DNA from 2 places in the Marinobacter nauticus ATCC 49840 genome. Region 1 is predicted to be linked to the other one. Evidence: predicted binding sites of a transcription regulator. Region 1 holds the regulator's gene; the other holds the start of a gene.
The links. Region 1 encodes LexA, which represses DNA repair genes until DNA is damaged. Its sites were predicted from a motif close to CTGTNTNNNNANACAG; they were not measured.
Positions count from the first base shown of each region.

Region 1 (12,296 bases):
TCTACCGGGCGATTCTCGTCGTAATCATCCACATAGCGGAACTTCTTCGGCAATTCCTGCACTCCGATCACGCCATAGGGATGCATGATGGCAAGACGCTCCACGAGGTTCGCCAGCTCACGGACATTGCCCGGCCAATCATGACGACACAGGCTCATGATGGCCGCCGAGTTCATCCGCAATGAACCACGCTTCTCTTTTTCCATCCGGGAAATCAGCTCGTTGATCAGCAGTGGAATGTCTTCGACTCGCTCCCGGAGTGCCGGCATTTCGATGGGGAACACGTTCAGCCGGTAGTACAGATCCTCCCGGAAATCACCGGATTCAATCATGTCCTCAAGATGCTTGTGGGTCGCCGCAATCACCCGTACGTCAGCGGTCTGGGTGCGGTTACTGCCCACTTTTTCAAAGGTGCGTTCCTGCAGTACCCGCAGTATCTTCACCTGCATGTTCAGGGGCATATCGCCAATTTCATCCAGGAACAAGGTGCCGCCTTCCGCCATCTCAAAGCGCCCTACCCTCGCCGTAATGGCACCGGTAAACGCGCCTTTCTCATGGCCAAAGAGCTCGCTCTCCAGCAGCTCTGCCGGAATAGCACCACAGTTCACCGGCACGAAAGGCTTATCGCGGCGGGAAGAATGGTAATGCAGATTGCGAGCAACCACTTCCTTCCCAGTACCGGACTCTCCGGTAATCAGCACGCTCACATCCTTGTCGGCCACCTGCTCCATCAACTGGCGCACTTGCTGGATTTTACGACTGGTTCCCACAAGGCTGCGGAACAGCTGCACACCACGCTGCTGGCCGCGCTGCTGGTTGCGGCTGAACTGGTCCCGATAGATCTGTGCGCGGTACAGGGAATCCACGAACTTGGTGTAGTTCAGCGGCCATTCCATCCGCGCAATCACTCGTGCCGCATCGTCCTCTGACAAACCCTTGAGCTCAGGGTCGCCAACCAGCAACACTGGTACACCGGTCATGGCCCGGCACACCTGCTCTATGGCGGAACAGGCGCCGGATTCGGTGCCGTTGACGACCGCTACCGAAACACTATCCCAGGCCTGATCATCGTCACTCGCCAAAAGCGCCAAAGCCTCGTCGCCGGAAATCACCTGCTCTTCACCGACAAACTCCAGAATGGTGACCAGATCTCGCCGTCTGGTTTCATCCTCACTCAGCACCAGCACTTTGTTATTTTTGGACATTCACAGGAATCTCTTCATGGATTTGTGCGGTATTTAAGACCGTATGTCGGCCCGAGTCAATTTTATGACGCTATCTTTGACGATTCGAGGAGACGTTCTGATAGGTTTTGGCGGCGTTACGGTTCTGGCTGACCCCCTTCAATGAGGCTTTCGCCTCGTCGCGGGCCTTCACAGCGGCGGCATCGGCCTCGGCCACAAAACGATTCAGCGCTTCCAGTCGCTCTCGCACCAGTGTGGCATCAAGGCAGCCCTTCTCGAGCTCAGCCATCAACGGTTCCACCGTCGGTCGAACCCGGGCATTAAGCTGGCCCAATCGTTCCCAATCCTGGTTGTCCAGGGCCAGGGTTAATTCGTCTTGAAGCTGATCCAGATCGGAAAGGAGGTTTTCAGGGTTGGCCATCAGCAATCTCCGTGGTCTGCGGGACAGACTGGCCAACGAAAGGGCGCCACCGGAAACGATGGCGCCCCGCAAGCGGACGGTTAACGCCGTGCAGCGCGACGGGCCGCAGAGGCGGTAAACTCGTTACCACGATACCCCGGCGCGAAATCATAGGCGGGGTAACCATTGTCCAGACCATCAATGTAATAACGATTTGCCTTCAGATCATACGTCATTTCCATGGTGGTCCAGAAGACCGGCTCACTGTAGTAGCTGATATTGTGAGCCTCGGAAACGCGCCATAGCTCGCCTTTCTCGTTGTACTCCTCAGAGACCAGAATCTGCCAGCTATCTTCATCAATGTAGAACACACGGCGCTCGTAAATATGGCCGATACCGGTACGACGCTTGGCCTCTACCACCCACACCCGATGCAGCTCATAGCGAGCAAGACTCTGGTTGATGTGGTTGGGGCGGATGACGTCCTCAGGGCGAACACTGGAATCGTGAAGCTTGTATCCGTTGTAGGGAACCAGCAGCTCCCGTTTACCTTTGAGTTCCCAGTCATACTGGTTTGGAGCGCCGTTATACATATCTTTCTGGTCTACCGAACGCAGAGAGGACGAATTCGGCAGGTCTGTCTCGTAGGCCAGGTTCGGAGAACGGCGCAGGCGTCGGGAGCCGGCGTCATAACGCCATGCAAGGCGAGGTGAACGAACCTGATCCAGAGTCTCGTGCACCAGGGTGATGGTGCCCGCCAGCGTGGTTGGGGCGATCGTCTCGGTTTTCAGGTAGAAGATCTTGTTGTCGATATCGGCAAGATCCGCGCCTACCTGACTGTACGCGAGGAAATAATCATAGTGATTGACCACCGGGTTGAAGGAACCGTCTTCCTGAGGGGTGGCTGAAGCACTACGGAAGGACACTTCCTCACCACGATACCGGAGAATGTGGTTCCAGATCGCTTCCAGACCATTCTGTGGAATGGGGAACGGACTGGTCATGATGGTGTCTCTTACCCCGTTTCCATTATCCAGCAGCTCGGCGGTCAGAGCATTCTGGCGAAACTTCTCGTATACATGTTCGGGAAACGCCGCTGTCCGACGGGTTTCATACACCGGCATGAAAAATGCCGGACCATATTGCTCCAGCATCCGGATGTGGCCGTCCGACAACTTATCCCGGTAAAGATCAAGGTTATCCCCCGTCACCACATACAGGGCGTCATCGCCAGGGAACGGATTGATTTCTACAGACCCCTCGCGCCAATTCGCCGGTGGCGTGGCAAGCCCGCCATCCCAGGCTGGAATGGTGCCCGCCGCGTTGCCCGCGCGCTCGGCACCAACCGGTGTCAGCTCATTGTTCAGGCGCGCGGCTTCAGCCTGTGTTACCTTTGCCTGCAGCGGACTGGACGCCCCCATAACAGCAACTGCGATGGCAGCAATAAATCGGTTTCGCATCCTCAACCTCCAGCGTGAGTCACATGAGTGGTCAATACTCACTCAATTTGACGCTCTTTGTGCCAGTTTCAAACGCCCGTTTCAAGTGGTTGTTTGTAGTTTCTTGTGACAAGAGCATTTCCACAAAGTGGATAGAGCGAGAAATAAACAGCCAAAAATGATAAACTCCCAAAGTTTTACCGGCCCTGTTTCTCTGATTTTTCGTTCGCAGGTTTCCTCATGGCATCTCAATGGCATTCTCTGGTTTCGCAAAAGCTGTTTCTGGCCAAAACGTTACTAATCCGGGTTGAGCAAGACGAAGCGGCGACTGCGCCAGAACGAGAAGCCCAACTGCAAGGTGCCATTGAGTTGTTGCTGCGGGCTCGCGGACTCCTGCTGGTAATGATTGCCCGATGTCACCAGAACAAGGTCGACAGACCGGCCTCCATTGACGAGCTGGAGGCGCTGTTTCCCTATGCGATTGCGGAAGGCGGGATGTTGAAGGAACTGGCTGAAACACCAGGGAGCTGGTGGCAACAGCTGAATCAGTTGGAGGCTGCCGCTGGAGAACCGCCCAAGACACGGAAAACCGTGACGGAAGAAAACATCATTGCGGTTTCGGCGGATCAGGGGCCAGATCGGTCCATTCAGGCTCTGAACAAGATACTGGCTGCCATGACCGTATTGACCAGAGAGATAGACGAGCAACACAGCGAGTGGTAATCCGCCTGCCGGAGCCAATCCATTAACATACGCTGACAGCAGATATAGGTTGAATGAATGTCACCTTCGTTTTTTGAAATTGTACAACTCGCCGACGGCGACTACGCGCTTCGCCGGATTGATGACGACGCAGCTCCACTTGTGCGCATCTCATTCTCTGACGAGGCCAGAGAAATGCTGGAAGACCGGGACATGAACGTCGCCAAGGCGATGATTGCCGCTGGCATCGAGGCCGCTGGCAACATCAGCCACGACATTGACTGGGAAGAGGACGAAGGCGAGTTCGCCGACAATCAGCCCCACTACACCTTGCATTGAGCACCCGTTATCTCTGGCGCAACACCACACCGTGGCTATTACCCTTGGCAGATGCCTTTTGCAAGGTTTCCAGCGCTGCACGGCCCAGCTTGTGAGTCCAGAGCACAACGGCATGGCAGGTGCCTGCGCCCAGCGCTCGCTCAGCCAACTCTTGTGCCGGGAATTCTGCCGTTGACCGCAACACAAGAATCTCACTGGCCACAATGCCGTGCATTTTCTGCCACTTGGCCACCAGGGACTGGGGAGGATCAATCCACGCCAGCCAACGTTTCTCCTGGTTGAGTTGTGTGAGCATTGGCAGCAGCAACTGGAAATTCTCCACCTGCTCCTCCGGAAGAATAATCTCGGTAACATTGCCACCGAAGCCAGACGCTGAACGTCGCTCCGAACCGGACGCTGCTGCCCTGGCCGCCGGTGCCCTTTGGCCAGAGGAAACCGCGCCAGCCGCAACAACAGCTGCCGGCTGAAATGCCATGTTCTGAGTGAAGCTCAACTGTTCCATTACTCACCTACCTGCGCCATGCGCTGCCGAATACGGTATTCAGTGAAGATCGGAGCGGCGGATAACGCCTACGCCGAGACCTTCAATAAACAATTCCTGCTCCGCGAGATCGACTTCAATCGGAGCAAACTCCTCATTCTCTGCAATCAGCCAGACCTTGTTGCCTTCCCTGCGGAAACGCTTGACGGTGACCTCCTCTCCGACACGAGCGACAACAATCTGACCGTTATGGACATCCTGGGTACTGTGCACCGCCAGTAAGTCACCATCCAGAATCCCGATGTCTTTCATGCTCATCCCCCGTACCCGCAAAAGGTAATCTGCTGAAGGAGAGAAGAAGCCCGGCTGCAGCGTGCAGTGATCTTCAATATGTTCCTGCGCCAGAATCGGGCTGCCGGCGGCAACCTGCCCGATGACAGGGAGGCCCAGATCCTCTTCGGCCTCCGGCAAGCGAATGCCTCGGCTGGCCCCCGGGACCATCTCTATGGCGCCCTTCCTTGCCAGAGCCCTCAGATGTTCTTCCGCCGCGTTGGCGGAACGGAATCCCAGCTCTGCGGCAATTTCAGCCCTGGTGGGCGGGTAGCCGGTTTCATCCACGTAACGTCGGATAATGTCCAGCACCTGGGATTGTCTTGCAGTCAGTTTCATCAGTCGGGCTCCGGAATTTCGATCCTGTTTTTTTATACAGTGAACTGACTATATACAGTGTTTTATCCAGTGTAAAGCCCTCTACGTTTCGTTTCCTTCCTGTAACGGGCGACCAACAGCCTGTATGTTATGGTGACGCAAACCAGACACAGGGAAGCCACACACAACCATGACCGAACACGACCGCTGCAAGATGCCGGAACAAACGACAAACCGGGACGGCCAGGAACGAAAAGTCGGGGTTGAGATTGAACTGTCCGGCCTGACCTACGAGGCCCTGGTCCAGCATGCCGCCCGATTGCTTGGGGGCGAGCCGGAGCTGACATCCCGTTATGTCACCCGACTGGATACGGACGCCGGGGCTTTCACCATTGAGCTGGACTCTGATCCTATCAAAGACCTGGATCTTGCCGACGAGCGGCTCCCGGAATCCATTCGGGAACTCGGCAACCACGCCATGGACGTCATTGATTTTGCCGCCGAGAAGATTGTGCCATTAGAGATTGTGGGACCACCGCTCGCAATGTCGGCTCTGGGCATGATCGAGAATCTGGTAGACGAGCTGCGAGACCTGGGTGCTGAAGGCAGCCGGGAGGCCATCTACTTTGCGTTCGGGCTTCAACTTAACCCGGAACTGCCCGATCTTGAACCCGAGACCCTGGTACGTTATCTGCAGGCGTTCGCACTGCTGTATGACTGGCTCAAGTCCCGGCATCAGCTGGATATCAGCCGGAAGTTCACCACCTACATCGAGCCCTGGAGCAGCCGCTACACAGACAAGCTGATGGCGGACGATTACCGTCCTGACCTGGACACACTGATGAGGGACTATCTGCACTACAACCCTACCCGGAACAAGGCATTGGATCTTCTGCCACTGTTCGCTCATCTGAACGAATCGCTGTTGTCCGAATACGTTCAGGACCCCAGGATCAAAAGTCGTCCTACTCTGCACTACCGGCTGCCGGATTGTGATATCGACAATCCCAATTGGCACTTCTCCACAGTCTGGAACGATTGGGTAGTGCTGGAGCAGCTTGCCAACAACCGTCAGGATCTTGATGCCCTGCGGGGCGAATTCCACGAATCCCGGAAGTTCAGCTTACGCAATCTCACCCGCTCCTGGCGTGAGACCACCGATGAATGGCTGCATCAGCACGGTTATGTCTGACTGGGAAAGCGAAACGGACATCCCCGGCCTCACCATCGGCATCAGTGGCCCGGCCCGGCGAAGTATGGCCCATCGGCTGATCAGCCTGGGCCTGCGCCTGCATGGCGCCAGAACACACTACATCCGCCCGGGCGACCGAACCAACGTCGAACTACTGGACGGGCTGGTACTCTCGGGCGGCACCCACGTGCATCCGGGCCGCTATGGTCAACAACCCCAGGTGACGGCCAGGTATGACCTGAAACGGGATGCTACCGACACCGAGCTTCTCCGCCAGGCGGAGGCGATTAACATTCCGGTGCTGGGTATCTGCCGCGGTGCACAGTTTATCAACGTCTTTCACGGCGGGTCCCTGTGCCAGAACGTTACCCCGTTGCGGGTACATACCCGACATCGACCTTTGTTATTACCCCTCCAAACGGTTCGCCTGGTCCGGGACAGCCGTCTGGGAGGCCTGATGTACAGCCACGTGATTGGCGCCAACCGCATTCACAGCCAGGCCATCAAGCGCCTTGGACAGAATCTCAGAGTGACGGCCGTGGACAACGACCTGTTTGTGCAGGCCATCGAAAACACCGGCCGACAATGGTTGATGGGAGTGCAATGGCACCCCGAATACCTGCTTTACCACACCGGGCACCGTCGCATCTTCAGCCACTTTGTGCACGCCGCCCGGGCCCGGAAACTGGAACGACTGGATAACCGGGAAGGCCCGGAGTTCCACTCATAAGGAGAATGACCATGATCAAACGTCGACTGCCACTTGCGCTCGCCGCCGCCATCACCGTGATACCCGCGGCAGCCAGTGCCGGAGAAGTGAGCCTGAATGGCGAAGGTATTGTTCGTTACGAACCAGACAGCGCCAGACTGCAGTTCTCAGTCACGGCCGAGCACCCGGATGCCGCCAAGGCCTCTGAACAGGTGTCCGACACCATGGACGAATGGCGCCAGGCCATTGCGGCCTATCGTAATGAGCTGGACGACTATTCTGATGCCGATCTCAGCGTTTACACTCGCATGCTTCCTGTACGGGAACAAGGCCAGGATCCCAAGCGAGTATCGGTGGCAAGCCAGACCGTCAGCTTCTCGATCAACGATCTGGATCTGCTGAATCCGTTGATTGGTGAAGCCAACAAGCTGGGGCTGCAATATCATCTTGGCAGCCACCAGTTTTTCCACTCAGACGAGCAGGGGCTGGAACGCGAGGCTCTGGCAAGGGCCATCGCCGATGCCAGAAGCCGCTGCGAGTTTGTCGCCAAGCAACTCGAGCAACGTTGTGGCGAAGTGGTCAGTCTGAATGTGAATGGCGGCCATCGTCCGGTACCGATGATGCAAGCGGAATCGAAAATGGTCGGTGACGCCGTTTCAAGCGTGGGCCCCAGGGAAATCCAGGCCACCGTCAGTGCCACCTTCGAGCTGGACTGACCTGGCCACTCAGAAGTTCCGTGTATAGAAAATATCCAGCGAGGCCGCCAGACCACTGGCGGCCTCCAGATAGAAATAGCGGCCCAAATCGTAGCGCAGGGCTACCGTGGTAATGGGTTCAAATATGCCAACACCATAACGGAGGCTTAGCTCGTCTGTGATATAGCCGCTCGCCACCACGGAGGCCTGCTCCCCTGAACCCTCCGCCTCCAATGTCAGGTTACGGATACCCAGCTCGTTTCCAATACCTTGTGTGATCTTGCTGGCCTGGGTAAGACCCAGTGACAACGCAGCCCGGCTCATCTGACCCTCATCCCCCTGGCCCCGGGGCGGTCGGCCAAGAATAACGTACGACAAGGCATCACTCTGCGGCATCGACGGTTCCGAGAACACTTCCGTTTCCGGCTCATCCACCGGGCCGGATAACCGGATCCCGGCAACCACCGTATCAACTTCACGGACTGCCTCAATGTCCAAATAGGGTCGGGTCAGCGCACCTACAAAAAGAATCCGTGCCCGGCGCAGGTCCAGTTCCTGGCCAAAGGCTTCATAGCGACCATTCACTAACTGCAGCGCACCCCGCGTATCCATGTTATTGCCAATGCGCAACGTGCCTTCGAGGTTGCCGGTGACACCAAACGCAGCAAACGACACCTCATCCTCACCGACCACCACAGTCACATCCATCAGCATGGACCGAATGGCAGGTTCTTCCCGTTCGACACCCACGATGACTTCATCCTCGGAAACCGACACCGCCGATGGGGGGACGCTCTGAACTTCGATTTCGCCTCTGGGCACCTCAACGCGGCCGGAGACCGACAGCTCGCCAGATTTGAAGGCAATATCCAGATCCGGCCCCACCTCCAACCGGGCATAAGGTTCCAGCGTCACCGGCAGTCGTTCGCCTTTCAGGTTGATCGCGACCTGCGGCGACTGAGCCCACTCCAAGCTCCCGGAGACCTGGCCCTTACTGCGATCATTGCTTTTCCACCGACCGCTGATATCGGCCGACTGCCCCCGGAACTCAAGCACTACAAGCAATTCCTCCAGTGGCAGGGGAAGGCCAGGATCAAACACACGCCCTTCGCTAAGCACCAGTTCGCCGGTGACGTCGGGCTTCATTAAGGGACCGCTCAAACGACCACTGCCATTAACCCGCCCCTGAATGTCTTCAATACCGGTAAAAGCCGAGAGGAAGGCAAGATTAAGGGCCTGGAGCCGGAACTCACCATCAACTGTGCGATCACTGGCCAGGGGATCCACCGCAAGATCCAGGTCAAACTGGCCAAGTTCCGGGCCGCTGAAATCCAGGCTGACATTGGCCTCATCCGGCTTAAGATTAGCCTCAACCACTAGCTGGTCATGAGTGATGGGCTGCCAGTCGTCCAGCACCAGAACCCCGAACTCGCCAGCGCCGGCATCAATCCGGATAGTGCCATCGGGACCCGCATCCGTGAGTGTTACGGCAATGTCGGCGTCTATAGTCGATTGCCACCGGAAAGTCTCTGGAAACAAAGGCGCCAATGCACTGGCAGGGAAACCTCGCACTTCATAAGCAATGCGGGAGTCTGGCCACAGTCTCTGGTCAGCCGCACAGACCGAGCTTTGCTGCCAGCGCCAACAGTGACTACCAAGCTCAAGAGCCCCGGCCACGTAGGTAAGATCCGCTCTCGTATCCAGCTGCCAGATCTGCCCTGGCTCTGGTACGGAAATCCGGCCCCGGGTCAGCTGTCCGCGCCAATCCGGTAGTTTCTCTCCGAGCCCGCCCGCGAATTCCAGCTCAACCGAGGCTTCAGGATGATCGACTTGCAAAGCCAGGGTGTGGCGCTCCCGGGTGCCGCTGAGGGCCGCTACAACCTTGTCGAGTTCCTGGCCAGCGAGACGCAGTTCAGTGCCCGACAGATCAAGGTCCAGCACCCCGTCACTATCAAGCCCCGCCTCAAGCTGCGCCTCGGTAACCAGGAATTGATCCTGCCAGGCCAGATTGCCCGCCGTCAGTGAGAGCTCAGCTTCCGGAGCTTCCGGCGACCCAGCCAGCCGAAGCCGTCCGGCAGCCTCTCCACCCAGACCAGCCAACAGTTGTTGCGGTGCGGCAAGATCAAAGCGCAGGTCGCCCGCCAGAGATTCGCCATACCGTCCACTGCCCTCAATCCGGTTATCCCCGACTGACAGGTTGAAGTTTTGCACAACCCAGTCTCGCCCCTGAGTGGACAAGGTTCCTTTTGCCTGTGCCGGCTGCTGCCGCCATTGGCCGCTGAGATCCAGATCTGCGAATAATTCGGGCAGCGCCCCCTCCCGCAAGTGGCCTCGGGTAGCCACCGTTCCATTCAAACGCGCTTCCAGTTGCGGCACCCAAAAGCCCGGATTGAATCGATCGAGCTCAAACTGCGCCTCCCAGCTCAGCGGCCCGGAAAACACCAGTTCTGCCTGTCCGGAAAGCGCGCCGGCACCGGTGGTCATGTCCAGCTGGCTAAGGCTCACCGATTGCAGATCCCCTATCAGCCGGGATGTCAGTTCGGCTTCACCCAGGGGCCCCGCCACTGAAGCATCCAGCGCTGCCTGATAACGATCATTACCATACTGAACCTGGCCATCCAGACGTTTCAGCACAACCGGTGGCGGCTCCAGGCCCGGAATCAGGCCGTACCAGGGAAACTCCTCCAGGGTTATGTCTGCGCTGGCATCAATACCGTCACGCCAGGATACCTTGCCGTTCGCACCGAAGCGGCCATCGGAATTGCCCTCCCGATCCCGCGCGATCATCGTAACCTCGACGCCGGAAGCACCTTGGAGGGTCACCAGACCCTGAACTGACGCCTCCACTGGCCCGGTGGACGCCGGGAGCATCGCCCGGGTTCGGGTATCGAAGCCCCGAGCCAGGCTACCATCGAGTTCCAGCCGCCATTGGCCCAGCGTCAGGGTTTCAGGCACGGCGCTGTGCGGCCGAAATTCCGGCGACTGAAGCTTCAGGGTAGCCGGCAGATCGACATCAAGCGGATCCAATTCCCCCTCAAGGCGGGCATCGAGGTAGCCGCTGCTGGCGCCTGCCAAACGAAGATCCCGGGCGCTGCCGGACAGATCCAGGGCAATCTGCCAGTCGTCTCCGCTCGGTGGTGGCAAGGTCACGTTGACTGAAAGAGTCAATGGCCAGTCCCGACGCATCTCGGCTCGGCCATTGGCGGTCACCAGAATATCACCGCGTTCATACAGAAGGTGGTCAATGTTCAGGGTGGCACCCGACGCCCGGGAATCCAGCTCGACCCGATTCCAGACCAGGTTGTCATTTACCGTCAGTGCCCCGAGCCGGACTTCACGGATATTCACACCCAGGGGCAGATTGACTGAAGGCAACTGGATATCACCTCGTGGCTGATCAGCCTGGCCGGGGGTTTCTTGCACAGTAACCGCGATACTGGCCGCCTTGAGCGTGTCCAGACATACCGTCAGCTCAAGAAGGCACGACGGTGACCAGTCAATTTCCGGTTCGCTCACCTGAACGCCAACACCATAGCCCTGCCAGACCAGGCCATCGGCCCGCCACTGCCCCAGCATCGAGCCCTCGGCAGCTTCCGTCCGCAGGCCTGGTACCTGTTCAATGACCCAGGCGGTTCCCGTCTCACTGCGCAGGGCCAGCAGAACTGCAACCACCAGCAACAGGGGCACCAGCAGCAGTACCAGGACAATCACCAGCGGCCAGAACCACCAATGCCGGGATTTTCGGCTATCCGGTTCGGCATCCGGGGCCTGTGTATTTCTGGATTGCGCCTCGGTCACAGTTCCGGCCCCATGGAAAAGTGAATCCGCCAGCCACCGCCAAGCTCCTCATTCAACCCCCTGGCAACATCCAGGCGAAGCGGCCCCACGGGGCTGACCCAACGAATCCCCACCCCAACACCGGTCGCCAGCGGATCAAAGACATCGTTCACGGCATTACCCTCATCCACAAAGGCAGCCACACGCCAGTTCCTGGCAAACTCATACTGGTACTCAGCACTCCCCACAATGAGATATCGACCGCCAACGGCCACACCATCGCTGTCCTCCGGTGAAAGCGTCTCATAACCATACCCTCGTACGCTCTGGTCACCGCCGGCAAAGAACCGCAGAGAGGGCGGCACATCGGAAAAATTGTTGGTGGCAATACCGCCAAAGTTGAACCGGGCAAGAAAACGATGGTTGTCAGCCAGGGTATACAGACCCTTGGCAAGCAGATTGACATGCAGAATATCCGCATCTGAAAGCACCGCCCGGTGGGCCCCGGTGACATCCAGCTGTAAACGAAATCCCCGGGACGGATCCAGTGGCGAATCCGCCTGCAGCTTCGAATAGCTCACACCCGGCAGAAGCAGGCTGGAGGTCCCTCGCTCACCGTCACCAATGCGAAAGCGCTCGCCTTCCCAGCGCATCGACAACACCTGCATCCAACCGTTGTCCAATTGATGGTTCCATTGCTGACCGAAGGTCAGGCGTTCGGACTCAACGT
Region 1 is NC_017067.1:1,341,543-1,353,838, reverse strand. It holds gene MARHY_RS06215 (sigma-54 dependent transcriptional regulator) at 1-1,205, opposite strand, end outside; gene MARHY_RS06210 (hypothetical protein) at 1,276-1,605, opposite strand; gene MARHY_RS06205 (DUF1329 domain-containing protein) at 1,686-3,044, opposite strand; gene MARHY_RS06200 (DUF6586 family protein) at 3,264-3,746, shown strand; gene MARHY_RS06195 (hypothetical protein) at 3,804-4,064, shown strand; gene MARHY_RS06190 (cell division inhibitor SulA) at 4,072-4,566, opposite strand; gene lexA (transcriptional repressor LexA) at 4,606-5,217, opposite strand; gene MARHY_RS06180 (amidoligase family protein) at 5,384-6,385, shown strand; gene MARHY_RS06175 (gamma-glutamyl-gamma-aminobutyrate hydrolase family protein) at 6,378-7,115, shown strand; gene MARHY_RS06170 (SIMPL domain-containing protein) at 7,127-7,810, shown strand; gene MARHY_RS06165 (translocation/assembly module TamB domain-containing protein) at 7,820-11,587, opposite strand; gene MARHY_RS06160 (autotransporter assembly complex protein TamA) at 11,584-12,296, opposite strand, start outside.

Region 2 (12,296 bases), 1.9 Mb from region 1:
GAGCAGGTGTGAAACGGGTCATCCGTCGTACTGCGGCTTCATCATACCGGAAGCCGTGAGGCACACCAAAGAGCGAATGGTAACATGTCATCTGAAAACGCCGAATTACGAAAAGTCGGTCTGAAGGTTACTCTGCCAAGGGTCAAGATCTTCAATATCCTTGAGAATGCTGAAGAACATCACCTGAGTGCTGAAGACGTTTATAAAAAGCTGCTGGACCAGGGCGATGACGTGGGCCTGGCGACAGTCTACCGGGTGCTGACCCAGTTCGAAGCTGCAGGCCTCGTGTTACGTCATAATTTCGAAGGCGGTCACGCGGTGTTCGAGATGGCCGGTGATGATCATCACGACCACATGGTTTGCACCCAGACTGGCGAAGTTGTTGAGTTCGTCGATGAGGTTATCGAGGAGCGCCAGCAGAAGATTGCGGCAGAGCACGGCTATGAGATTGTCGATCACAGCCTGATCCTTTACGTGAAGCCACTGAAGTCCGATAAGAAGTAAAAAAAGGGCCAGCGACAAGGCTGGCCCAGAAGCTCTCCGAAACGAGAGGGGGATTAGTGATGGGTTGCCTGGCCCTTTACAAACATCTCCCGGGCATGGGCTATGGTCTGTTCTGTCATGTCCACTCCGCCAAGCATCCTTGCGACTTCGCTGATCCGGCCCTGGTCATCCAGGGATTCGATGCGTGAATAGGTCGCGTCTTTCTCGGTAAATTTGCTGACGAACAAATGCTGATGGCACTGGGCCGCCACCTGCGGCAGGTGCGTGACGCACAGTACCTGGCCATTCTCGCCGAGTGATCTCAGCAGGCGGCCTACGACCTCCGCGGTGCCGCCACCGATGCCGACATCCACCTCATCGAATACCAGAGTCGGTGTGGTGGAGGTTTGTGCCACAACCACCTGAATGGCCAGGCTTATGCGGGAAAGTTCACCGCCGGAAGCCACCTTGGCCAACGATCGGGCGGGTTGGCCCGGGTTGGCACTCACCAGGAATTCCACCTCTTCCATGCCGTGAGGGGCAGGTTCGTCATCACTGTTCCGGCTCAGGTGGCTGACAAACTGCACCGATGGCATGCTCAATTGTGCCAACTCCCGGGCGATTCGCTGGTCGAGCTCCATGGCGGCATTCCGGCGTGTTTCTGTCAGCTTGGTGGCCAGGGCGTCAAACCGTGCCCGCAGGTTTTCCAGCTCGGCCTGAAGCTGTTCCAGGCTGCCTTCACCGCCATCCAGTTCGGCCAGCTCCTGGCTCAGGCGTTGATGCAACTCCGGCAACTCCTCCGGGGTGATCCGGTGTTTGCGTGCCATCTGATAAATGGCGCTGAGCCGTTCTTCCACTTCGTTCAGTCGGACCGGGTCGGCTTCGTAGTCGTCTACGAAGCGGCGCAGGTTGTCGCCGGCTTCTGAAATCTGAATCTCTGCTTCGTTCAGCATCTGGATGGTGTCGGTCAGTGCCGGGACATCAACCGGCAGTTGCTCCAGTTGGTGCAGTGCCTGGCGCACCAGGTCTGCGGCTGAAACCTCATCTTCAGTGCATAGCAGGGCGGCCTGGTGGCTGCTGTGAAGTACGGCGTCGGCCTGGCTGAGCTGTGCCTGTTCGGTTTCCAGGGTTGTCTGTTCGTCCTCGCCCAGCGCCAACCTGTCCAGCTCTTCCACCTGATAGCGCAGCAGCTGTAAACGGGCCTCGGCCTCATCAGCATTGTGCTGGCGTTGCTGTAGTTTCTGACGCGTCTGGTGCCAGGCTTTCCATGCAGATCGGGTTTCGTCGGCCAGGCTTTCCGCGCCGGCGAACTCGTCCAGCAGCTTTCGGTGGGTTTCCTTACGCAGCAGGGATTGATGCTGGTGCTGACTGTGGATATCCATCAGCAGGCCGCCCAGTTCTTTCAATTGTGACAGCGGGCAGGGCTGGCCATTAATGAATGCCTTGGAGCGGCCGTCCTTGCTGATGGTCCGGCGCAGGATGCAATCGTCCTTGTCATCCAGCTCATGGCTGTCCAGCCAGGACCGGGCTTCGGGGATGCGGGATATATCGAAGCTGGCGGTAATGTCGGCACGCTTGGCGCCATGGCGAACAGCGCCGGCATCGGCCCGGCCTCCCATGGCCAGGCCAAGGGCATCAAGCACAATCGACTTGCCGGCGCCGGTTTCCCCAGTCAGGGCTGTCATACCGCGGTTGAACTGGAGTTCAACCCTTTCTGCAATGGCGTAGTTCGATACCGTGAGTTGTGTGAGCATGCCGCAACCTCCGCTCGTTCTTGAGCAAGTAATAACTCTGACCACTGTTCGTTCATACAGTTGCTGTGAATATATACAGGGTTTTTCCGGTTTGCAAACAGGAAATGATGAAAACATCAAAGATTGCGTGGGTGACGGTTGAAACCCGGGAAGCGGGCCCCATATCGGTTCGCAAAGCGATTCTTTCCTGCTTTCTGCACAAGCGGGAGTGGTTATTTCTGCAGGCCTCCGTGGCCGTGAAAACGTTATCAGGAGTTGTCATGAGTGCTGACGAAAAGCGCAACGAACAGGTAGAAGAACGCAACGAGGCAGCAGAAGCTGCGGCGGAAGAGCAGGCTGCAGGTAACCAGGATGCCGAGCAGTCACCGGAGCAGGGCTCCGAGCTGGATGTGCTGCAGCAGAAACTGCAGGAGTACCAGGAGCAGGCCTTGCGGGCACAGGCGGAGATGCAGAATGTCCGTCGCCGGGCCGAGATTGATGTGGAAAAAGCTCACAAGTTTGCGCTCGAGAAGTTTGTGAAAGAGCTGTTGCCTGTAGCGGACAGTCTGGAGAAGGCGGTCGAAAGCACCGAGGGTCACGAAAACGCAGGCGAGCTGGTTGCGTCCATTCGCGAAGGTGTGGAAATGACCCTGACGCTGTTTATGAACAGCCTGAAGAAATTCAACGTTGAACAGCTCAACCCGGTGGGTGAGCCGTTCGATCCGCAGCAGCACGAAGCCATGTCCATGGTGCCGGCGCCGGATGCGGAGCCTAACACCGTGGTTGCGGTTGTGCAGAAAGGTTATCTGCTTAATGGCCGGGTAGTTCGTCCGGCGATGGTCGTAGTGGCCAAGGCAGAAGATGCGCCAAAAATCGACGAGCAGGCTTGAAAAGTCGAGCAGAGCGCCAATATAGCGATTAAACAGCAAAGGCCGGGGTAGGCATTCTCCGGAACAGCATTCAGAAAGATTTGGAGTGATTCGATGAGCAAGATTATTGGTATCGACCTGGGAACCACAAACTCCTGTGTGGCCATCATGGATGGCGACAAGGTAAAGGTAATTGAAAACGCAGAGGGTGATCGCACAACCCCGTCCATCATCGCCTACACCGATGACAACGAGACTCTGGTTGGCCAGTCAGCCAAGCATCAGGCGGTGACCAACCCGCACAACACTCTGTACGCCATTAAGCGACTGATTGGTCGTCGTTTTGAAGATGACGTGGTTCAGAAAGACATCAAGATGGTGCCCTACAAAATCGCCAAGGCAGACAACGGTGACGCCTGGGTTGAGGTAAAGGGTCAGAAAATGGCGCCGCCGCAGGTGTCTGCAGAAGTTTTGAAGAAAATGAAGAAGACTGCAGAAGACTACCTGGGTGAAAAGGTAACCGAAGCGGTGATCACCGTGCCTGCGTACTTCAATGACAGCCAGCGCCAGGCGACCAAAGATGCTGGCAAGATTGCTGGTCTGGAAGTGAAGCGGATCATCAACGAGCCAACTGCTGCGGCCCTGGCTTATGGCCTGGACAAGAAGAGCGGTGATCGTACTGTTGCTGTGTACGACCTGGGTGGTGGTACTTTCGATCTGTCCATCATCGAAATTGCGGACGTAGACGGCGAGCACCAGTTCGAAGTGCTGGCCACCAACGGTGACACCTTCCTGGGCGGTGAAGATTTCGACCTGAAAGTGATTGAATACCTGGCCGACCAGTTCAAGAAAGACAGCGGCATCGATCTTCGCGGCGACTCTCTGGCCATGCAGCGTCTGAAAGAAGCGGCGGAGAAGGCCAAGATCGAGCTGTCCAGCAGCCAGCAGACCGACGTAAACCTGCCGTACATCACTGCAGATGCGTCTGGTCCCAAGCACATGAACGTGAAGCTGACCCGTGCCAAGCTGGAATCGCTGGTAGAAGATCTGGTTCAGCGCAGTCTGGAGCCCTGTAAGGTGGCTCTTCAGGATGCGGGCATGAAGGCCGGTGAAATCGACGAGGTTATTCTGGTCGGTGGTCAGACCCGTATGCCGCTGGTGCAGGAGAAAGTAAAAGAGTTCTTCGGCAAAGAGCCGCGTAAAGACGTGAACCCGGACGAGGCTGTAGCCATGGGGGCAGCGATTCAGGGCGCGGTACTGTCTGGCGACGTGAAAGACGTACTGCTGCTGGACGTAACCCCGCTGACCCTGGGTATCGAAACCATGGGTGGCGTGGCCACTCCGCTGATCGAGAAGAACACCACGATTCCGACCAAGAAATCGCAGACCTTCTCTACAGCGGATGACAACCAGACTGCAGTGACCATTCACGTGGTTCAGGGTGAGCGTAAGCAGGCGGCACAGAACAAGTCTCTGGGTCGTTTCGATCTGGCCGACATTCCGCCGGCACCGCGCGGTGTGCCGCAGATCGAAGTAACCTTCGATATTGATGCCAACGGTATCCTGAACGTGTCTGCCAAAGACAAGGCGACCGGCAAGGAACAGTCCATCGTGATCAAGGCCTCTTCTGGTCTGAACGATGACGAGATCGAGAAGATGGTTCGCGATGCCGAGGCCAATGCCGAGGAAGATCGCAAGTTCGAGGAGCTTGTCCAGGCCCGTAACCAGGGTGATGCCATGGTACACGCCGTGCGCAAGACCTTGAGTGAAGCCGGTGACAAGGTCTCCGACAGCGAGAAGGAGTCCATCGAGGCCGCCATTAAGGATCTGGAAGAGGCCCTCGAGGGTTCAGACAAGGAAGCGATCGAAGCCAAGACTCAGAAGCTGACCGAAGTGTCCTCTGAGCTGGCTCAGAAGATGTACGCGGATCAGGCCGACCAGGCTCAGCAGGCCGGTGGCCAGGAAGAAGGTCAGGCCAAGAGTGCTGACGACGCCGTCGATGCCGAGTTCGAGGAAGTCAAAGACGACGACAAGAAGTAATTCCGAGGTACATCAAGTAGTTGGGGAAACGCGGGCCGGGCTCGCGTTTTCCTCGTTATAAAAACAGGGTTTTGAAGCATGGCCAAGCGCGATTATTACGAAGTACTCGGGATCTCCCGGGATGCGGACGAAAAGGAAATTAAGCGGGCGTATCGAAAGCTCGCGATGAAGTACCACCCGGACCGTAACCCGGATGACAAAGATGCCGAGAACAAATTCAAAGAGGCCAGCGAAGCCTACGAAATCCTGGCGGACTCCAGTAAGCGCGCCGCCTACGACCAGTTTGGTCATGCCGGCGTAGACGGTCAGGCTGGCGGCGGCTTTGGCGGTGGTGGCGCCAGCTTCTCCGACATCTTTGGTGATGTGTTCGGTGACATCTTCGGTGGTGGTGGCCGTGGCCGAACCACCCGCGGTGCAGATCTTCGCTACACCCTGGAGCTGGATCTGGAAGAGGCTGTTAAAGGCAAAACCGTCAAGATCAACATCCCTGGCCATAAAGAATGTGAAGCCTGTGATGGCAGTGGCGCTGAAAAAGGCTCTCGCCCGGAAACCTGTGGCACCTGCCAGGGCATGGGCCAGGTCCGGATGCAGCAAGGCTTCTTCACCGTACAGCAAGCCTGTCCTACCTGTCGTGGCTCCGGCCAGATCATCAAGAATCCCTGTAAGAGCTGTCACGGCCAGGGTCGGGTGCGCCAGGAGAAAACCCTCTCGGTCAAGGTGCCGCCAGGTGTTGATACTGGCGACCGTATTCGCCTGTCCGGCGAAGGTGAGATGGGTGTAGACGGAGGGCCTCCTGGAGACCTTTATGTACAGGTCGCCGTTCGTGAGCATTCCATTTTCACCCGTGACGGTCGCAATCTTTACTGCGAAGTGCCCATCAGCATCGTCGACGCCACCCTCGGCGGCGAGCTGGAAGTACCAACGCTGGATGGCCGCGTAAAGCTCAAGATTCCGCCTGAGACCCAGACCGGCAAACTGTTCCGTCTGCGCAACAAAGGCGTCAGCCCGGTCCGCGGTGGCCCGGCCGGTGATTTGTTGTGCCGGGTGATTGTGGAGACGCCGGTGAACCTCACCAAACGCCAGAAGGAGCTGCTGGAAGAATTCCAGCAAACCCTGGATGGTAACAACGGAACTCATCATGCCCCCAAGAAAACCTCATGGTTTGAGGGTGTGAAAAACTTCTTCGACGAAATGAAATTCTGAGGGTAGAGCAGATGAGGGTAGCGATCATCGGCGCCGCCGGGCGCATGGGTAAAGTGCTGATCGAAGCTGTCGACGGTACCGAAGGCCTTGAGCTCGGCGCTGCCATCGTCGAGCCGGGCAGCAGTCTGATTGGCGCCGACGCCGGTGAAATGACCGGCATCGGCAAAACCGGCGTAAAAATGGCCGCCAGCCTGGACGACGTCAAAGACGACTTCGACGTACTGGTGGACTTCACCTTCCCGGACCTGACCCTGGAAAACGCGAAGTTTTGCAGCGCTAACGGCAAAATGCTCGTGATCGGTACCACCGGCATGACCGACGCCGAAAAAGAGCAGCTGGCGCTGGCCGCCGAAAACACTCCGGTCGTTTTTGCGCCCAACATGAGCGTGGGCGTCAATGTCGTCCTCAACCTGCTGCGCACCGCCGCCGCAACCTTGGGTGATGACTACGACGTGGAAATCATCGAAGCCCACCACCGCCACAAAAAAGACGCCCCCTCGGGCACAGCCCTGCGTATGGGTGAAGTGGTGGCTGATGCTCTCGGTCGCGACCTGAAAGAATGTGCGGTCTATGGCCGCGAAGGCTTCACCGGCGAACGCACCCGCAAGGAAATCGGCTTCGAGACCATCCGCGCCGGCGATGTGGTGGGTGATCACACGGTACTGTTTGCAACGGAGGGTGAGCGCATCGAAATTACCCACAAGGCGAGCAGTCGGATGACTTTCGCAAAAGGTGCCATGCGGGCCGCGTTGTGGCTTGAGGGTAAGGCGGCTGGTCTTTACGACATGCAGGACGTTCTGAACCTGAAAGGTTGAGCTACATACTCAGAGGCTGCGGGAGCAGGGCGCCTTCCCGAAAATTTCGGAGGCCATGGATGGCCGGAGAGAAGCTCACATGGAAGTGCTTGTAGCGGTTTTCGGGAAGGTGCCCTGCTTCCGTGGCCGGAGTTTGCGTCAGGCCGAGAGCAATTCGGCGTGGACAAAAAACGCCAAAATCGCTTACAATAAGGCGATTTGACTGCACCAAGCGTACCTTTGAAAAGTTTATAAAAGCGGGACCGGGTTTTTACCTTGTCTCGCTTTTTTGCAACCTGAGATTATGCGCTTGCGTTCCTGTTCGTGACGAACTTACGCCACTCGATGAGGATACAAGCCTTGAGCACACCAGCAATCCTTGCACTCGCAGACGGAAGCCTCTTCTACGGCACCGCCATCGGCGCAGACGGAGAAACCAGCGGCGAGGTAGTGTTCAACACTGCCATGACCGGCTACCAGGAAATCCTGACCGATCCGTCCTACTCCCGCCAGATCGTTACCCTGACGTATCCGCACATTGGCAACACCGGTGTTAACGAAGAAGACGTAGAATCCGACCGCATCCAGGCCGCTGGCCTGATCATCCGGGATCTGCCCCTGCTCGCCAGCAGCTGGCGAAACAAGGGTAGCCTTGATGACTACCTGCGAAGCAACAACATTGTTGGCATTGCGGACATCGACACCCGCCGACTGACCCGCATCCTCCGGGACAAGGGCTCCCAGAATGGGGCCATCGTCGCTGGTGAAAACGCCACTGCCGAACGCGCACTGGAACTGGCTAACGCCTTTCCCGGCCTCAAAGGCATGGACCTGGCCAAAGAAGTCACCTGCAGCGAAGCCTACCAGTGGAACCAGGCCGAGTGGGATCTGGTAAACGGCTACAGTGACCGCTCCGAAGACAGGTTCAAGGTGGTGGCCTGGGATTACGGCGTAAAATACAACATTCTGCGGATGCTCGCGGCCCGCGGTTGCGAGATCACCGTCGTGCCCGCGCAAACCCCGGCCTCTGATGTACTGGCGATGAAGCCCGATGGCATCTTCCTGTCCAACGGCCCGGGCGACCCCGAGCCCTGCGACTATGCTATCAAGGCCATTCAGGAAGTGCTGGAAACCGAGATTCCGGTATTCGGCATCTGCCTGGGCCACCAGCTGCTGGCCCTGGCCAGTGGTGCAAAAACCATGAAAATGGGCCACGGCCATCACGGTGCCAACCATCCGGTGCAGGACATTGCCAAAGGCACTGTGATGATTACCAGTCAGAACCACGGCTTTGCTGTGGATGAAACAACCCTGCCCGCCAATGTGGAAGCGACTCACAAATCGCTGTTTGACGGCACTCTGCAGGGCATTCGCCGCACCGATAAGCCGGCCTACAGCTTCCAGGGGCACCCGGAAGCCAGCCCGGGCCCCCATGATGTGGCTCCGCTGTTTGACGAGTTTATCCAGCTGATGGAAGCGCGATCTGCCTGAGGGCAAGGCCATCAACGATAGCTCACCGGCGCTGAATACCGCGCTGCAAGAATTCAAAAGTTGCTGACAGGTTTACCAAGACATGCCAAAACGTACCGACATTAAAAGCATCCTGATCCTGGGCGCCGGCCCCATCGTGATCGGGCAGGCGTGCGAATTCGACTACTCCGGAGCCCAGGCCTGTAAGGCGCTGCGCGAAGAGGGCTACCGGGTGATCCTGGTGAACTCCAACCCGGCCACTATCATGACCGACCCGGCCATGGCCGATGCCACCTACATCGAGCCGATCACCTGGAAGACGGTCGAAAAGATCATCGAAAAGGAAAAGCCGGACGCCCTGCTGCCCACCATGGGTGGTCAGACTGCACTGAACTGTGCGCTGGACCTGGAAAAGCACGGCGTGTTGGAGAAGCATGGCGTTGAAATGATCGGCGCTAACGCTGACACCATCGACAAGGCCGAAGACCGCGACCGCTTCGACAAGGCCATGAAGAAAATCGGTCTGGAGTGCCCGCGCGCGGCCATCGCCCATTCCATGGATGAAGCCTGGAAGATCTCCGAAGACATCGGTTTCCCGTGCATTATCCGTCCATCGTTCACCATGGGTGGTTCTGGCGGTGGTATTGCCTACAACAAGGACGAGTTCGAGGAGATCTGTACTCGCGGTCTCGATCTGTCCCCGACCAACGAGCTGCTGATCGACGAATCCCTGATTGGCTGGAAAGAGTACGAGATGGAAGTTGTTCGGGACAAGAACGACAACTGCATCATCGTCTGCGCCATCGAGAACTTCGACGCCATGGGCGTGCACACCGGTGATTCCATTACGGTGGCCCCCGCCCAGACCCTCACCGACAAGGAATATCAGATCATGCGGAACGCCTCGCTGGCGGTGCTGCGTGAGATTGGTGTGGAAACCGGCGGTTCCAACGTGCAGTTCGGTATCAATCCGGATACCGGCCGTATGGTGGTGATCGAAATGAACCCCCGGGTGTCGCGTTCCTCGGCGCTGGCGTCCAAGGCCACCGGTTTCCCGATCGCTAAGGTCGCAGCCAAGCTGGCCGTGGGGTACACCCTTGATGAGCTGCAGAACGAGATCACCGGCGGCGTCACCCCGGCCTCGTTCGAGCCGTCCATTGATTACGTGGTTACCAAGATTCCCCGGTTTACCTTTGAGAAATTTCCCCAGGCCGATGCCCGCCTGACCACTCAGATGAAGTCTGTCGGTGAGGTCATGGCCATTGGCCGGACCTTCCAGGAGTCGGTGCAAAAGGCACTGCGTGGCCTGGAAGTGGGTTCTGAAGGTTTCGATGAAAAGCTGGAAGAGCTGGACTCCGAGAACAGCCGAGAAACCCTGACCCGGGAGCTGAACGTACCCGGTGCCGAGCGAATCTGGTACATCGGTGATGCCTTCCGCGCCGGCATGACCGTGGACGAAGTGTTCCGCCACACCAAGGTAGACCCCTGGTACCTGGTGCAGATCGAGGACATCGTGCGCGAAGAGCAGGCTCTCAAGTCGGCCGGTAAGGCCGATATCGACAAGGCTACCCTGTTCCGACTCAAGCGCAAGGGCTTTTCCGACGCCCGCCTGGCCAAGCTGCTGGGCATTTCCGAAGTCAGCCTGCGCAAGCTGCGCCACGACCTGGGCATCCGCCCGGTCTACAAGCGCGTGGATACCTGTGCGGCAGAATTCGCCTCTGATACCGCCTACATGTATTCGACCTATGAGGAAGAGTGCGAGGCAGAGCCAAGCGATCGTGAGAAGATTGTGGTCATCGGTGGTGGCCCCAACCGCATTGGTCAGGGCATCGAATTCGACTACTGCTGTGTGCACGCGGCCCTGGCCATGCGTGAGGACGGCTACGAGACCATCATGATCAACTGCAACCCGGAGACCGTGTCGACTGATTACGACACCTCCGACCGGTTGTATTTTGAGCCGATCACCCTGGAAGACGTGCTGGAAATCATCAACGTCGAGAAGCCCAAGGGCGTAATCGTCCAGTACGGCGGTCAGACTCCGCTGAAGCTTGCGCGTGGCCTGGAAGCCGCCGGTGTGCCCATTATCGGCACCAGTCCGGACGCCATTGACCGCGCCGAAGACCGCGAGCGCTTCCAGCAGATGATCCAGCGCCTGGGTCTGAAACAACCGGAAAATGCCACTGTGCGCAGCCACGAGGAAGGCATCGTGGCTGCCCGCGAGATTGGCTACCCGCTGGTGGTGCGTCCGTCGTACGTGCTGGGTGGCCGGGCCATGGAGATCGTCTATGACGAAACCGAACTGGTGCGCTACATGCGTAACGCGGTGCTGGTCTCCAATGACAGCCCGGTTCTGCTTGATCACTTCCTGAATGCTGCCATCGAGGTCGATATTGATGCGATCAGTGACGGCACTGATGTTGTGATCGGCGGTATCATGCAGCACATTGAGCAGGCTGGTGTTCACTCTGGTGATTCCGCCTGCTCCCTGCCGCCCTACAGTCTGAGCAAGCAGGTGCAGGACGAGATGCGCGAGGCCGTGAAGAAAATGGCCATCGAGCTGGATGTTATCGGCCTGATGAACGTGCAGCTGGCCTATCAGGATGGTGAGATCTACGTGATCGAAGTGAACCCGCGTGCCTCACGGACCGTGCCGTTTGTGTCCAAGGCTATCGGGGTGTCTCTGGCCGCGGTTGCGGCCCGGGTGATGTCCGGCAAGAGCCTGAAAGAACTGAACTTTACTCAGGAAATCGTGCCGACCTACTACGCCGTTAAAGAGTCCGTGTTCCCGTTCAACAAATTCCCGGCCGTGGACCCGATCCTCGGGCCGGAAATGAAATCCACCGGTGAGGTGATGGGGCTGGGCGACAGCTTTGATGAAGCCTTTGCCAAGGCCGCTCTGGCCGTGGGTGAACGGTTGCCGGCCCAGGGCGTGGCCTTCATGTCGGTGCGCGATGTGGACAAGCCGGGTGCGGCCAGTGTTGCCCGCGACCTGGTGGATGCTGGCTTCAGGATTATTGCCACCACTGGCACCGCCAAGGCGCTGGAAGCCGAAGGTATCGCCGTTGAGCGGGTGAACAAGGTTCGCGAGGGTCGTCCGCACATTGTCGATGCCATCAAGAATGGTCAGGTTCAGCTGATTATCAATACTACGGAAGGTCGCAAGGCGATTTCTGACTCGGCGCAGATTCGCCAGTCTGCCTTGCAGACCAAAGTAACCTACACAACCACACTGGCAGGTGGCGAAGCCTTCTGCCGGGCCATCAAGTTTGGCCCGGAGCGCACCGTTCGTCGCCTCCAGGAACTACACGCAGGAAAGTAAGGCTATGGCTGACAGAGTACCGATGACCAAGACGGGCGAAGACCGTCTGCGTGAGGAGCTGAAAAAGCTGAAGTCCGAAGATCGGCCGCGGGTGATCGCGGCCATTGCCGATGCCCGTGAGCACGGCGATCTGAAGGAAAATGCTGAGTATCATGCGGCCCGGGAGCAGCAGAGCTTTATCGAAGGTCGCATTCAGGAAATCGAAGGCAAGCTGTCCGTGGCGCAGGTGATTGATGTGACCACCATGGAGAATACCGGCAAGGTGATCTTCGGCACCACTGTGCATCTGGTCAACATGGAAACCGACGAAGAGGTTACTTACCAGATCGTGGGTGAAGATGAGGCCGACATCAAGGCAGGCAAGCTGTCGGTGTCCTCGCCG
Region 2 is NC_017067.1:3,284,973-3,297,268, reverse strand. It holds gene fur (ferric iron uptake transcriptional regulator) at 85-504, shown strand; gene recN (DNA repair protein RecN) at 558-2,237, opposite strand; gene grpE (nucleotide exchange factor GrpE) at 2,498-3,106, shown strand; gene dnaK (molecular chaperone DnaK) at 3,200-5,125, shown strand; gene dnaJ (molecular chaperone DnaJ) at 5,204-6,328, shown strand; gene dapB (4-hydroxy-tetrahydrodipicolinate reductase) at 6,340-7,143, shown strand; gene carA (glutamine-hydrolyzing carbamoyl-phosphate synthase small subunit) at 7,483-8,613, shown strand; gene carB (carbamoyl-phosphate synthase large subunit) at 8,696-11,914, shown strand; gene greA (transcription elongation factor GreA) at 11,919-12,296, shown strand, end outside.
Region 2: the regulator LexA is predicted to act here: its motif matches at 2,282-2,297, upstream of recN (DNA repair protein RecN).